DNA from 2 places in the Bradyrhizobium sp. 1(2017) genome. Region 1 is predicted to be linked to the other one. Evidence: predicted binding sites of a transcription regulator. Region 1 holds the regulator's gene; the other holds the start of a gene.

Region 1 (7,857 bases):
AAGGTGCAGAGAATGGCGGAGCCGGGCCGGCCAGGACGCTCCCAGGGAGTAGCTGGAACGTGGCCGGTCGGCCGCGCCGCGCCGGCTGGCGGGCTGGTGCCGGTGGGCTTCGGCCTCTGGCCTGCGATCGTCGGGACGTTGCGGGAATGGGTGCGTGCCGAGGCCGGTTCCGGGCGGCTGTTACCGTGGGTGCCGGTCGCCTTCGGCGGCGGCATCGCGCTCTATTTCGCCGCCGACCACGAGCCCGTGCTGTGGGTGGTCGCCGCGACGGCCGTCGCGCTCCTGCTCGGCGCTGTCCTGCTGCGGCGGAGCCGGCTGTTTGTCCCCGCGATCTTGATTGCGGCGGTTGCCGCCGGTTTTGCCGTGGCGACCTGGAAGACGGCGCGCGTCGCGCACACTGTTCTGGCAAAACCGCTCTATTCGGTGTCGCTGTCGGGCTTCGTGGAAGCGCGCGACATCCGCGAGCGTACCGACCGCTTCGTGCTGCGCGTCACCGCGATGGAGGCCCAGCGCAGCGAGGTCAAGCTCGAGCGCGTGCGACTGTCGGTGCGCAAGGGCACGGCTCCCGAGGTCGGCAGCTTCGTGCAGCTGAAGGCACGGCTGATGCCGCCGATCTCGCCGGTGCGCCCCGGCAGCTACGACTTTTCGCGCGACATGTTCTTCCAGGGCATCGGTGCTTCCGGCTTCGTAATGGGCGCGATCACGGCGTCAGTGCCGCCCGACGCCGGCGGGTTGCGGCTGCGCTATGCGGCCTTCATGCAGGGCCTGCGCGATGCGATCGACGCGCGTATCCGCGCGACACTCGAGGGCGACAACCGCGCGATCGCGACGGCGCTGCTCACCGGGCGGCGCGACGCCATCACCGCGCCCGTCAACGATGCCATGTTCATCTCGGGCCTCGGCCATGTGCTGTCGATCTCCGGCTATCACATGGCGGTCGTTGCCGGTGTCGTATTCTTCGCGGTGCGCGCGCTGCTGGCGCTGATCCCGGGGCTCGCGGCCGGCTTTGCCATCAAGAAATGGTCGGCGGCCGCCGCGCTGGTGGCGGCCGCGTTCTATTTGCTGCTGTCGGGCGCGGAGGTCGCGACGCAACGCTCGTTCTTCATGACCGCAGTGGTGCTGATCGCAGTCATGGTCGATCGCCGCGCAATCACCTTCCGCACGCTGGCCGTGGCGGCGCTGATCGTGCTCGCGGTCGCACCTGAAGCGCTGGTGCATCCGAGCTTCCAGATGTCGTTTGCGGCAACGCTCGGGCTGGTCGCGCTGGTGCAGATCGGCATGCCGAACCTGTTTGCCTCGCCCGATCATTCGGCAACGGCTCGCGTCGCGCTGTGGGGCGGCCGCGAGATCGCGATGCTGTTCCTGGCTTCGCTGATAGCGGGGCTGGCGACGACGCCCTATGCCGCCTTCCACTTCCATCGCGTGACCCCTTACGGTGTCCTCGCCAATCTCGGGGCAATGCCGGTGGTCTCGGCACTGGTGATGCCGGCGGGGCTGCTGGGACTGCTGGCGGCACCCTTCGGGCTCGACAGCGCGTTCTGGTGGCTGATGGGAATCGGCATCGACTGGATGGTTGCGGTGTCGCGCTGGGTGTCGGCTCTGCCGGGCGCCATCGGCCGCATCCCGGCGTTCGGTATCGCGCCGTTGATGGCGGCAAGCCTCGGCATCATCGTGATGGGCCTGTTGCGAACGCCCCTGCGCTGGTCCGGCGCCCTGGTGCTGCTGGCGTCCATCGCCTGGGCCATGTCGGTGCGGCCGCCCGACATCCTGATTGCCGGAGACGGCGCGAGCGTTGCGGTTCGGGGCCGGGACGGGCAGCTGCTTGTCATGCGCGCGAGCAAGGACAGCTTTCTGCTGAGGGAGTGGTTAGCGGCCGACGCCGATCGGCGCGATGCCGCGAGCAGTACGCTGGCCGACGGCGTGTCGTGCGACGAGGCCGGCTGTGTGACGCCTCTCGCCGATGGCCGGTTGGTCGCGCTGTCCTTGCGCATCGACGCGCTGGCTGATGATTGCAGCCGCGCCGCACTGGTGGTGACCGCGCGACCCGCGCCGCCGGATTGCGCGGCGATGGTGATCGATCGGCAGCGGCTCACGAGCCAGGGCGCGCTGGCGTTGTCGCAGCGTGGCGATGGTTTTGCGGTTCAGGCGGTGAGGGCGAGAGGGACAAGCCGGCCCTGGCTGCCGGCCGGCGCCGGCGAGGGTGATTTCGGCGGGAGCCTTGCGCCCAAGGCGGCGGCAGCCCGCAACCGCGACGCAACGCCGGCGGAGGCCGACTTGCAGGCCGACGATCAATGATAATTGCGAGGAGTTGGTCTGCGAGGTTGGTCCGGGTCCGACCGGAACTCCGCCGGGACACAAACCATACCATCTCGCCGGCTAGGGCCGGCGATGGCATTTGATCCAGGCCCGACCTGGGCGGCCGGGGACGGCCCATCAGTCGATCGGCAGGCGGCGCGTCGTGCTCGGCCGACTGTCGGTGATGATCTGCGGCTTGTGCTCGCGCTCGCCGATCGGCTGGGTCACCGGCAATTGCAGCACGGTTGCGCGCTGACCTTCGACGAGCTGCGTCACCAGCACATATTTGCCGTCCGGAAACTCGATCGCGTCGTGATGGCGATCGGGAATCTGCGGATCAATCTTGCCGAACTTACCGACGCGGGAGTTGATGGTGCGCGTCCAGATCCAGCGATTGTCGTAACGGACGTTGTCGGCGAAGGCGAGCTCCGTTCCCGGCAGCAGGCAGACGGCCACGGTCGGATCGGCCGCAGAAGCAAAGCCACGCGTCGAGGTGCCGCGAAACGTCGTCGACACGATCGTCTCGCCGACTTCGGCGGGCCGCGATGCAACGGCATGCAGGCTGTAGTCACACATCGGGTGCTCCTCTTTCGATGATAGCAACCCGCGCCTCTTTCGGAGGCGCAAGCCTCTATCAGAGTGGAAGCATACAACGCTCTGCTTGGTTGTGGGCAAATCTGCGGCTGGTGTTCGCGGGAAGCGATCACATTATTTTTTCAAATCTATTAGGAACAAAGCCCGCTTCAGTGCATTCGGCGAATGCCGGCGTCAGTGGTGCGCGGGCGTCGACGCATCGCTGTCTCGTCGATCCCTTGAGGTCGCAAAGCATGAGCTTCGCGGCGGTACGCCGAGGACCGCGCTGGAAAAGTGCCGGACAATCTGCGCAGTACCAGAAAGACCATCCAGCCGGAGCGGGCAACCTGGTCCGCTCCAATCGGAATCGTTGGTATCGAATGACCGCTGGTCGTCTCAGTGCTTTCTCAGTACTTGCGGTACAGCCCGATCAGCTTGCCTTGGATCTTCACCCGGTTGGGCGGCAGGATGCGTACCTCGTAGGCGGCGTTGGCGGGCTCGAGCGCGATCGAGGCGCCGCGGCGGCGGAAGCGCTTGAGCGTCGCCTCCTCGTCATCGATCAGCGCCACCACGATGTCCCCGGTATCGGCGCTCTCGTTGCGCTGGATCAGGGCCATGTCGCCGTCGAGGATGCCGGCTTCGACCATCGAATCGCCGCGCACTTCGAGCGCGTAGTGCTCGCCTGAGCCGAGCATGTCCGGCGGTACGCTGATGGTGTGACTGCGGGTCTGCAGCGCCTCGATGGGCGTGCCGGCCGCGATGCGGCCCATCACGGGCACCGCAACGGGGCGCTCGCCCTCGTCCGCGGGCGGGCTCGAGGTCGTGCGCACCTTGCCGAGATTGCCCTCGATGACGCTTGGCGTGAAGCCGCGGCGGTTGCCGGCTGCGGCCTGCAGCTCCGGCAGCTTGATGACTTCAATCGCGCGGGCGCGGTTGGGCAGGCGGCGGATGAAGCCGCGCTCCTCGAGCGCGGTGATCAGGCGATGAATGCCCGACTTCGAGCGCAGGTCGAGCGCATCCTTCATCTCGTCGAAGGAGGGCGGCACGCCGCTTTCCTTCAGACGTTCGCTGATGAACCGCAGAAGCTCGTATTGTTTGCGCGTTAACATCTCGACCAAAGTCCCCCGGTTGATGTCGTTCGATTCCGAGACGCTGAATTGAAGCGGCGAACCGCTACATGCTCGAAACAAATCATGAACGGACACTATATGTTCGATATGTGTTCCGCAACTGCTTAATTTACCGTGAACGCGACGAAGTTCGCGGAATGCGTGTGGCGGGACCGTTCAGGCGGGCAGGCGCAGCACCTCGCAAGGCGTACCGGCCTCGGCTTTGGGCGCGAACGGCATGCGCACGAGAAGTGCCTGTGCCGCAGCAAGATTCGCAAGCAGGGAGGAATCCTGAAGATGGAGGGGGAGCGCAACGAGCGTGCCGTCGTCGCGCTCTTCCAGACGCGCGCGAAGGTAATCCGCGCGCATGTCGTTTGCGCCCACGTCGCGGCCGAGCACGGCGCGCTCGTGGCGGTGATGAATCACGGACCGGCCCGACAAGGCACGAATCAGCGGCACCATGAACAGGAAGGCGCACACATAGGATGATACCGGATTGCCGGGCAGGCCGATCACCCGCATCGCGCCCAACCGCCCATGCATCATCGGCTTGCCCGGGCGCATCGCGATCTTCCAGAACGCCATCGAGATGCCTTCGTCCCGGAGCGCCCGCTGGACCAGATCGTGGTCGCCGACCGAGGCTCCGCCGGTGGTGATCAGGACGTCGGCGCCGCTCTCGCGGGCCCGGCGGATGCCGGCGGCGGTGGATTGCAGCGTATCGGCGGCAATGCCGAGGTCGATGGTCTCGGCACCCTCGCTGCGCGCGAGCGCGTGTAGGGCATAGCCGTTGGAATAGACGATCTGGCCGTGGCCGGGCGTGGAGCCCGGCATCACAAGCTCGTCGCCGGTGGCGAGGATCGCGACCTTGGGGCGGCGGCAGACGCCAAGCTGCGGGTAATTCATGGCGGCGGCGAGAGCGAGATCGCGCTCGGTGAGGCGAACTCCCTTGCGCAGTAGCACATCCCCTTCGGAGAAGTCGACGCCTGCGGGACGGATGTGCCGCCCGGCAGCCGCGGCTTCCTTGATCGTGACGCGCCTGCCGTCGGCAACGGTATCCTCCTGGATCACGACGGCGTCCGCGCCATTGGGGATCACGCCGCCGGTGAAGATCCGTACCGCTTCGCCGGAGCCGACCGTCTCGGCGAATGGCCGGCCGGCCGCGACCTCGCCAATGACCGTCAGCTGAGAATCAATCGTCGCCGCATCGGCCGCGCGCACCGCGTAGCCATCCATCGCGGACATCGCCTCCGGCGGCTGCGTGCGCAGTGCCGCCACGTCGCGGGCGAGCACGCGGTGGAAGGCTGCATCGAGCGCGACCGTCTCGTCAGGCAGCGGCTCTGCACCCGCCAGCACCGCGGCAAGCGCGTCGGAAACCGGCATCAGGGCCAAAAGTGAAATCTCCTGCTGGGCCGCTCGGGCAATCGGCAGCGAGAGTTCTAGCCGAGTGCGGGCGCAGAGGCAAAAAGCGGCGACGCAGGATAATTCGTCCCGCCTATCGATATTTTCGTTCAGAACGGCGGCTCAGATCCGCCGCGGCATGATCCGAAAGGCGAGACAGACCGGCAAGAGGATAGCCATGGCGAGGACGAGGAGGACGAGCGCCACGGCCAGCATCGGTCAACTCCCGCTGGGGCGGTCCGGGCCGCCGTCCAGCGCGACATCAGGAGCTTTTGGGCCTTGATCCTTGTCGGGCATCGGGTCGGCCTGGGATTTCAAGTCGGCCGCCTTGCTGATCAGCTTGGCGGACAGCTCAGAGTCCGAGGTGGTTCTTGCAAACTCGAGCAGGAGAGAGGCTTGCTTCGTCAGATAGGTTTTGCCCAGCACGTCGATCAGTCCGATGTAGAAGTCCCAACGGACTCATGAGTCCTGACGCAGCCATTCGTTCCCGGAACTTTGTATAAAAATGCACAGAGGAATTCGGTTCCTCGCCACCCGTAAATTTAGTTCCGGCGCCCCCGAACCAGCCCGCCTGGCGGTCAGACGCCCAGCGCCCTCAACGCGTTCCCGACATCGCCGGGCGAGGTGACGTGCACGGCGGTGAGGCCGCGTGCCCGCGCCCCTTCGACGTTCTCGGCAAGGTCGTCGAAGAATACGATTCGGCTGGCGGGCACACCGATCGCCGTCACGACGTGGTCGAACGCCTCCGCATCCGGTTTGCGTAGGCCGATGCTGGACGACAAATAAAGCTCGCGGAAATGTCCGAGCACGCCGGCATATTCCTTCGAGAAATAGTCGATATGCGGCCGGTTGGTGTTGGAGAACGCGTAGATCGGCATCTGCTTGGCCGCGCGCGGCAACAGCTCGGCGATATCAGGCATCTCGCCGGCGAAGATCGCGTTCCATCCCTCCAGAAACTGCGCATCCGAAATGCCGATTCCAAGCGAGGTGCGCAACGACTGGAAATAATCCTCGTCGCTGATCTTGCCGACCTCGTGCAGCCGGTAGGCCTCGTCACGCACATAGCGCGCGACGATGGCCTCCGGCTGGCAGCCGGCATGTCCCGCCCAGCAGGCGATCGCCTTGGAGAAATCGATGTCGAGCACCACGCGCCCGAGATCGAACAGGAGCGCATCAGCGCTGCCGGGAGAGAGTGCGGTCATTGCGTCCTTTTCACTTCAGTATCGATAGGGGTCGTGGTCGAACAGCGGGAACGCACTGAACACGCTTGGCGCATTCGTCGCGGTCGCCTGGTGCAGGCAGGACTTGTCGACCTCGGCGAACGAGGTGGTACCCAACAGGCCGAGGCAGCGCAACACTTCGTCCTCCAGCAGTTCCAGCATCCGCAACACGCCGGCTTCGCCGGCCGCCGCCAGTGCCCAGCATTGCAGCCGGCCGATACCGACGAGGTCGGCGCCCGCCGCAATGGCCTTGACGATGTCGGTGCCGCGGCAGATGCCGCCATCGACCATGATCCTGGCGCGACCTTTCACGGCTTCGACGATTTCAGGCAGCACATGCATGGCGCCGCGGCCATGATCGAGCTGGCGGCCGCCATGGTTGGAGACGTAGATCCACTCGACACCGTGATCGATCGCGATCCGTGCGTCCTCGGCGGTGGCGATGCCCTTGAGGATCAGCGGGGTCTTGAACGTGTCCTTGATCATCTTCACCGTCCGCCATTCCAGGCCCTTCTGGTAGTCGCCGCCGGTTGCGCGCAGGCGGCTCTCGCGAACATAGCGCTTGGCGATGTCGCGCTCACGACGGCTGTAATGGGCGGTGTCGACCGTCAGGCAGAACGCGGCATAGCCGTTCTTCTCGCTCCGGCTGACGACGTCCGCGACGAAGGCGTCGTCGCCGCGGACATAGAGCTGATAGAGCCGTAGCGCGTCGGGCGCAGCCTCCGCAGTCTTCTCCAGACCGGGATCGGACACCGAGCTCAGCATGTGGGCCGCACCGAAGGTGCCGGCGGCGCGTGCCACGCTTGCCGCGCCATCGGGGTCGAAGATCTCCAGCGCGCCGACGGGGGCGAGCACCACCGGCAAACGCATCCTGCGGCCGAACTGCTCGACGGAGCCGTCGACCTTGCGAACGTCCCGCAGCACGCGCGGGCGGAAGGCGATCTCGTCCAGGGCCATGCGGTTGCGGCGCATGGTGGTCTCGGTCTCGGCGGCACCGACGATGTAGTCCCAGGCATTCTGGTTGAGGTTGGCACGCGCCTTCCGGACGAATTCGTGCAGGTTCTGGAACGGCTCGTTGCTGGCGCCGAGTTCGACGTTCCTTTCCGGCCGGATGCGGGGCGCGTCGTTCATTGTTGTCCTCCCGAGAATTTGAAGTCTTGTTGCCATCGCCTATCGCGTCCGGCCCTGCAAAACCATCCTAAAATCGCATACCTGCGAGGCGTGGGCGGCCGATCGTCGTCCGCCCTGCTGAAGCGGTCTCG
Region 2 (7,857 bases), 3.6 Mb from region 1:
GTCAGCAGCACCAGGCGCTGCATCGCATGCGTCCGCGCAGCTTCGCCGAGATGATCGGCAACGGAAGGACCGATCGCGCGATCGATCAGCACCGCGTGCCACGAGCGTTCCGGCAGCAGCGCTTCGGCGACCGCGGCATCCGCAGCCATGCAGGTTTGGCCGCCCCAGCGCTCCAGGCGCCGCGCGATCAGGGAGGCCTCGATGCCGTCGGCGACGAGGAGAATCGACTTGCCAGCGAGATCGGGACTGGGGAATGCGGTCTGCCCCCTGCCGGCCTGTGACGGGGCAAGCGGCACCGCGACCTCGAAGGTCGAGCCTTTGCCCGGCTCGCTCTCGAGTGTGATCCGTCCGCCCATGCGCTTGACGATGCGCTCGCTGATGGACAGGCCGAGCCCGGTGCCGCCATAGGTACGGGCGACGCGCTCGTCCGCCTGCTCGAATTCCTGGAAGATGCGCGACCGCGCTTCGGGCGCGATGCCGATGCCGGTGTCGCGGACCAGGAAGCTGATCTCGTTCGGCCAGATCCCGGGCTCGACGATCAGCGCCACGCCGCCGCTCGCGGTGAACTTGATGGCGTTGCCGGCAAGATTGAGCAACACCTGGCGCAGCCGCGCGGCATCGCCCACCACCTCGAGCGGCAGGCGTTCGTCGATATAGGATGCGATCTCGAGGTCCTTGGCCTGCGCGCGCGGCGCCAGAAGCTCGGTGATTTCCTCGACCAGCGTTGACAGGGCGAAGGGGCGCTGCTCGAGATCGAGCTTGCCGGCTTCGATCTTGGAATAATCGAGCAGCTCCTCGATCAGCGCCATCAGCGCCTCGCCCGAGGTCTTCACTGCCCTGGCATAGGTCGTCTGCTCCGGCGTCAGATTGGTGTCGAGCAGGAGGCCGCCCATGCCGATGATGCCGTTGAGGGGCGTGCGTATTTCGTGCGAGGCCATCGCCAGGAAACGCGATTTGGCGCGGTTGGCGGCATCGGCCTGGTCGCGCGCCTCGGACAGGGCGCGTTCGGTCTCGGTGCGGTCGGTGACGTCGCGCCCGACGCTCTGCAGTTCGGCGGGCTGCCCGGCATCGCGGCGGACATAGCCCTCGCGCCAGGCGATCCAGCGCGCGCCGAGCTCTGTTGCGATTCTCTGGTCGTGAATGCGTGTGCCGTTGCTCTCGCGCGCGCTGTCGCCCTGCTCCAGCACGTCGAAATCGAAGCGTGTGCCGACCAGCGCGCTGCGCGTCTGTCCGGCCAGTGCGCAATAGGCGTCGTTGGCAAAAGTGATGCGGCCGTTGGTGTCGCGCAGCACGATCAGGTCGCCCTGCTGCTCGAACAGGCTGCGGGCGCGCTCTTCGGCTTCCTTGAGCTCCCAGTTCCGGTCGATCAGCGCCTCGTTGTGGGCGGCGAGGGTCCGCAGCCGTTTGTTGACGAAGCGCAGCCGCATGCTCAGCGTGGCAAGGCCGAGGCAGGCGAGGGCGAACAGGAAGCTCGCGCCGATCGCAAACGCATTCGGATCGTAGCCCGAATTCTCCGAGCGGCTGCCGGAGACGAAACCATAGGCGGCGCCGAACGTCGCCGTGAAGATCATGAAGGAGCGGAGCGCGAAGGCGATCCGCGGATGCTGTCGCCTGAAGCGGCGCATGCGCACCTTGATCCGGAACGTCCGACCCATCACCACCGACCCCGACTCTTGTCCGAAACCCCGCGTTCGCCCTGTGCGACGATGTCGCCTCGACCTTGCGAACAGCTTGAGGCTCTGGCGCCGCCTCCAGACAGGGTTGACGAAGTGTTAACGTCTCAGAGCGAGGCGGCTTGGAAGTGGCTACGGCCACCGCGGGCGCCGACGATCAGCGCAGCCGCCTCGCGCTGCGAGAACGTCTTCGAGCGCACATAGATGCGGTAATCAGCCGGCCCTTCGGTGGAGAGGTAGATCACCTCGCCGCCGTCGACGGGCTGCGCGGCGATCGAGATCAGGCGTGTCGACGGACCGGCCTGGCAGGTGTCCGAGTCCGAACCGAGACCGTCGTCCACCACGGCGAAGTCCGCAACGTCCGCATTGTCGGTGACCTGGACCCGCACCGTCGCCTGCGCGGGATCGTCGGTGAAGGCGACGTGCACGCCGGCGGTCCAGAACAGGGAGGTGAGCTCGACCGAGGTGTCGCCGAGGGCGATGCAGGGATGCGAGACCGATCCGATCTCGGCGCGGGCGAACACAGCTGCCGCCAACAGGGGAACAACGGAGGCCAGGATCTTGAGACGCAACATGACACTCTACTCGCCGGGCCCTGTACGGGAACTGATGGGCCTTATGGTTTGCAGAGCGTAAAGGAAACTCGTTACCGCCGGGTTGATGCGCGGAATGATCAGGCCATCTGCCGTACATCCTCCGCGAGTGCGCGGTAGGACAGCGCCTCGGCGAGGTGGAGCCGGCCGATCCTGTCGGCGTTGTCGAGATCGGCGAGCGTGCGCGCCACCCGCAGCACGCGGTGATAGCCGCGCGCCGACAGCCGCATGGTCTCGGCGGCATCGCGCAGCAGCTTGGCGCCTTGCACATCCGGCTTGGCGATCTCTTCCAGCACCGAGGCCGGCGCCTCGGCATTGGTGCGGACCTTGGGCAGGCCGGCAGCGGCATAGCGCGCAAGCTGGATGTCGCGGGCCGCCGCCACGCGCGCCGCGACCTCGGCCGAGCCTTCCGCCGGCGGCGGCAGGATCAGGTCGGCCGCGGTCACCGCCGGCACCTCGATGCGCAAATCGATGCGGTCCATCAGGGGACCGGAGATGCGCGCCTGGTAGTCGGACGTGCAGCGGTCGATGCGGCCGCGCTTGCAGGCATAGCCGGGCTCGAAGGCGTTGCCGCAGCGGCAGGGATTCATCGCCGCGACCAGCATGAAGCGGGCAGGGTAGGTGACGCGGTGATTGGCGCGCGACACCGCGACCTCGCCGTTCTCCAGCGGCTGGCGCAGCGAATCCAGCACGCGCGGATCGAACTCCGGCAATTCGTCGAGGAACAGCACGCCCTGATGCGCCAGCGAGATCTCGCCGGGCCTTGCCCGCATGCCGCCGCCGGTGAGCGCGGCCATGCTGGCGGAGTGATGCGGCGAGCGGAACGGGCGCCGCGCCGTCAGTGCGCCGCCCTCGATCTCGCCGGCGACCGACGCGATCATGGAGACCTCGAGCAGCTCGCTCGGCGACAGCGGCGGCAGGATCGAGGGCAGGCGCGCCGCCAGCATCGACTTACCGGCGCCGGGTGCGCCGATCATCAACAGATGATGCCCGCCGGCGGCCGCGATTTCCAGCGCCCGCTTGGCGCTCTCCTGGCCCTTGATGTCGCGCAGATCGAGGGACGATGCCGCGGCCTCGTGCACCTTCGGCGAGGGCCGCGACAGCACCTGCGTGCCCTTGAAATGGTTGGCGATCTGGATCAGCGAGTGAGCTGCAATGATCTGGATGTCGGGGCTTGCCCAAGCCGCTTCCGACCCGCAGGCGGCGGGGCAGATCAGGCCTTCCTCGCGCGCATTGGCGCCGATCGCGGCAGGCAGAACGCCTGCGACCGGCGCGATCGAGCCGTCGAGGCCAAGCTCGCCGAGCACGGTGAAGCCGGTCAGCGCATCCGGCGGAATCGCGCCGATGGCCGCCATCAGCCCGAGCGCGATGGGAAGGTCGTAATGACTGCCCTCCTTGGGCAGGTCGGCCGGCGCCAGATTGACGATGATCCGCCGCGCCGGCAGCGCCAGCCCCGAGGCGATCAGGGCCGAGCGGACCCGCTCGCGCGCCTCCGACACTGCCTTGTCCGGCAGGCCGACGATGGCGAAGGCCGGCAGGCCCGGGGCGACCTGCACCTGCACGTCGACCGCGCGGGCCTCGATCCCCTCAAAGGCGACGGTAGAAACCCGCTGAACCATGCCCGAACCAGCCCTGCCCTTTGCTCAATCGAGGGTAGCAGGCGGCGCCTCGCTCCGCAAGAACAATACAGGAACATAGTCGGGAGCGGCGCAAGCCCTAACGGATCGTAAACGTGAAGCGGACACTACGCCTCGAATGCGAGCGGCTCTCCTCAGCACATTCCAACGAATGTCCGCTACTCCTACGCTTGCGGGATGGGCCGTGGTCTAACGGGTGAAGAGTTCAAATGCTTGCAAATCGCCGGAGAAGCGAACGCCGGGTGTGCAGCCGGCTTGCCAAGATTCATTTCGGTGCGGGCTCGCTGCCGCGGGATTGCACGATCACGGACATCTCCGATGGTGGCGTGAAAGTGGTGGCGGAATTTTTGGAAGTGCCGCCGCAATTCACCATCATCTTCGCGCCCGATTATTCCCGCCAATGCCGCCTGCGCTGGCGCATCGGCTGCGAGTTCGGCGCCGAGTTCACCGACTAAGCCGTCAAAGGCTACCCTCTTTAACCCGGTTTTAGCGTTAATCGGTAAGCATCCCTGATCAGTCGCCGAGTGATCAGAGTATGCCCAAGCGTTCGTCTCCCGCCTTTCCTCCGGCGAAATTCCTGCTTCCCGCGTTCATGGTGCTCATCCTCGGCGGTTGCCAGACCAATGGCATCGAGGATGTGACCGGCGCGCTCGGCGTCAGGTCTGAAACCGCCGCCAAGGCCGAAGCCAGGTCGGACATGGACGCGCTTCGCGAGCGCTACCGCGCCAAGCCCGGCGAGCCCGCAATTGCGCTCGCTTATGGCAAGGCGCTGCGCGAGACCGGCCAGCGCGCGCAGGCTGTCGCGGTGCTGGAGCAGGCCGTGCTCGGCCATCCCAGCAACAAGGCGCTGCTCGCCGGCTATGGCCGCGCGCTCGCCGACAACGGCAATTTCCAGCAGGCCTTCGACGTCCTCGGCCGCGCGCATTCGCCCGAGGATCCGGACTGGCGCATCCTGTCGGCGCAAGGCGCGGCGCTCGATCAGCTCGGCCGCAACGAGGAGGCGCAGCAATATTATGCGAGCGCCCTGAAGATCGTGCCCGACGAGCCACAGGTCCTGTCCAATCTCGGCCTGTCCTACATGCTCCAGAACAATCTGCCGCGGGCCGAGCAGGTGCTCGGCCGCGCCCATCAGCGCAATCAGAACGATGTGCGGATCCGTGCCAATCTCGCGCTCGTGCTGGGATTGCAAGGCCGCGAGGCTGAGGCTGAAATCCTCGTGAAGGCCGACCTGCCGCCGGATGAGGCTGCGGCAAAGGTCGCGGCGCTGCGGCAGCTGCTGGCGAAGAAGCAGCAGCGGGCGGACAAATAGCCGCGCCTACGACGCCTTGCGATGCGGCGCGGAGCTGCGGCCCGACTTGCCCTTCAGCTTCTTCAGGAGCGGTCCGAGCAGCGAGCGCTTCGGCTTCTTCACCTCGCCGCGGCCGGCGAGCCGGTTCGCCATGGTCTGGAACAGCTCGGTGGTGCGGTGGCTCTTGGAGACCTCCGCGATCATCTGGCCGTTGTTGGCGGCGGTGGAGAACAGCTTCGAATCGAACGGGATCACCGCCAGCGGCTGGCTCTCCATGGTCTTGGCGAAGGCCTTGACCTCGATCTCCGCGCGCTTGTGCATGCCGACCTGGTTGAGGCAGTACAGCGGCGGCCGGTCGTTCGGGCGCGCCGCCTTGAGCACGCTCAGCATGTTCTTGGTGTTGCGCAAATTGGCGAGATCAGGCTCGGCCACGATCACGATGTCGTCGGCATTGACCAGCGCGCGGCGCGTCCAGCCCGACCATTGGTGGGGAACGTCGAGCACGATGCAGGGCGTGGTCATGCGCAAGGTGTCGAACACCGCGTCGAAAGCTTCGGCACCGAAATCGTAGACGCGGTCGAGCGTCGCGGGCGCGGCCAGCAGGCTGAGGCGCTCGGTGCATTTGGCAAGCAGGCGCTCCAGCAGCGCCGTGTCCGGCCGGTCCTGCGACAGCACCGCATTGGCGATGCCCTGCACCGGGTCCTGATTGTAGTCGAGGCTCGCGGTGCCGAAGGCGAGGTCGAGATCGATCACGACGGAATCGAGCGCGAGGTCGCGGGCGATGGTCCAGGCCACGTTGTGCGCGACGGTGGACGCGCCGACGCCGCCCTTGGCGCCGACCACGGCGATGACGCGGCCGGTGATGATGGCCTCGGACGCCGAGAACAGGCTGCAGATCGAGCGGACCACGTCGAGCGTCTCGACCGGTCCGACCACGTAATCGTTGACGCCGCGGCGGACCAGCTCGCGATAGGGCGCGGTGTCGTTGGGATTGCCGATCACGACGACGCGGGTGCCGGGGTCGCAGACGCCGGCGAGGTCGTCGAGCCCCTCCAGGATGTCACGGGTGCCGTCGGATTCGATCACGATCACGTTCGGCGTCGGCATCGTTTCGTAGACTTCGATCGCCGCAGCGAGGCCGCCGTCCCTGGCGGTGAGATGCGCCTTGGCAAGCCGGCGATCCTGCCCCGCCGCGGTCACCGCGGCGAGCGTCTGCTCGGTTTCGCAAAAGGCCTGCACCGAGATACGCGGGACCGGCGCAATGTGCTCGTCGGGGTGCCGCGGATCGTCCGCCTCTTCGTCGTGGATGCCAGTCATTTGCCGGTTTCGCTGAGTTTGGCCTTGTCGGCCTCGGGATAGGAGGTCGCTGTCGTCGAGCCCTTGCGATAGCGGTCGAAGGCGATGTTGCGTCGTGCGGTATAGGCGGGTGTCTCGCCGCGCGGCTGCTCGAGGTCGGCGGGGTTGTCGATCATCGCCGCGAGATTGCGCTGGCTGGCGCAGCCGAGATTGAAGTACGGCCGGTTCTCGCTGTAGTCGGGGTTGAGGATGTTCGGACCAACGTCTTCCGGCCACAGCCCGCAGGGGCCGGCCACGGCGCTGATCTTGGAATAGCTCAGCCGGATCGTCGGCAGCAGGCCGGGATCCTCGGGGCGATAGGGATGCTGGACGATGGCGCGCGACGGCACGCCGCCGGCCGCGAGCACGGAGCGGATTTCCCGATAGGTCGCCGCAGCGGCGCGCGAATTCGCGGTGTCGACGGGGACGTCGACGACGACGGAGCCGGTGCCTTCACGCACCCAGTCCCGGGCGATGCCCGCGACGTCGGCGCCCTGCTCGGCCGAAAGGCCCCCGCGTGACTTGCCGACGAAGATGACGATCGAGCGCTTGCCCTCCTGCACCGCGATCGGATGGCGCTGGCGATAATCGGTCGGCACCGTCTGGGTGACGATCTCACCGGAGGTGTTGCAGGCGCCCAGCATGACGGAGAGCCCCGTCAGTGTCAGCGCGATCTTCAAGTTGCGACGTCGATCGCCCATCGTCTTCGTCATCGCTTCATCCCCCTTGCCCCAAATCCCGCGCCGTTCCCCAAGTCCAGTTCAGACGTCCTGTGTCGGAAGCCCCGTTTCCGGGACCACCGTTCGTCTCAATCGATGATGAAGCCGAAATCGCCGGGCGTGCCGTTGATCGGATCGACCCGGCGCGTGAGGCCATAGAGGCGGTTCATGCGGCCGAGCAGCGCCGTCTGCGCGTCGGAGGCCGGCGCGAAGCCGTCGTCCGGGCGCGACAATTCCTTCTGGGCGACCGCACGCACCACATAGGGCGTCACGATCACCATCAGCTCGGTCTCGTTGTTGACGAAGTCGCGGCTGCGGAACAACGCGCCGATGATCGGCACCTGGTCGACGCCGGGCAGGCCGTTGATGGCCTGCTTGGTCTGCTGCTGGATCAGGCCGGCCATTGCCATCGAGCCGCCGGAGGGAATCTCCAGGGTGGTCTCGGCGCGGCGGGTCTGGATCGAAGGAATGGTGATCGAGTTGCTCGAGGTCGAGGACACCGCCTGCGTCAGGGTGATCGAGTTCGTATTCGACAACTCCGAGACCTCGGTCATCACGCGAAGGCTGATGCGGCCTTCGCTGAGCACGACCGGGGTGAAGTTGAGGGAGATG

What was found. Region 1 encodes LexA, which represses DNA repair genes until DNA is damaged. Its sites were predicted from a motif close to TGTTCNNNNTGTGTTCNG; they were not measured.
Region 2: HAP40_RS00890 (YifB family Mg chelatase-like AAA ATPase) is a predicted target of LexA. The motif match lies at 3,944-3,961, and genes of this name have one in related genera.

The regions. Positions count from the first base shown of each region.
Region 1 is NZ_CP050022.2:4,486,853-4,494,709, reverse strand. Features, by position in the region: gene HAP40_RS21300 (ComEC/Rec2 family competence protein) at 13-2,295, shown strand; gene HAP40_RS21295 (hypothetical protein) at 2,434-2,871, opposite strand; gene lexA (transcriptional repressor LexA) at 3,276-3,977, opposite strand; gene glp (gephyrin-like molybdotransferase Glp) at 4,155-5,366, opposite strand; gene HAP40_RS21280 (hypothetical protein) at 5,595-5,801, opposite strand; gene HAP40_RS21275 (HAD family hydrolase) at 5,954-6,577, opposite strand; gene HAP40_RS21270 (alpha-hydroxy acid oxidase) at 6,593-7,726, opposite strand.
Region 2 is NZ_CP050022.2:188,264-196,120, reverse strand. Features, by position in the region: gene HAP40_RS00900 (PAS domain-containing hybrid sensor histidine kinase/response regulator) at 1-1,655, opposite strand, end outside; gene HAP40_RS00895 (hypothetical protein) at 1,781-2,248, opposite strand; gene HAP40_RS00890 (YifB family Mg chelatase-like AAA ATPase) at 2,347-3,885, opposite strand; gene HAP40_RS00885 (PilZ domain-containing protein) at 4,113-4,358, shown strand; gene HAP40_RS00880 (tetratricopeptide repeat protein) at 4,439-5,212, shown strand; gene HAP40_RS00875 (AAA family ATPase) at 5,219-6,508, opposite strand; gene HAP40_RS00870 (CpaD family pilus assembly protein) at 6,505-7,239, opposite strand; gene HAP40_RS00865 (type II and III secretion system protein family protein) at 7,335-7,857, opposite strand, start outside.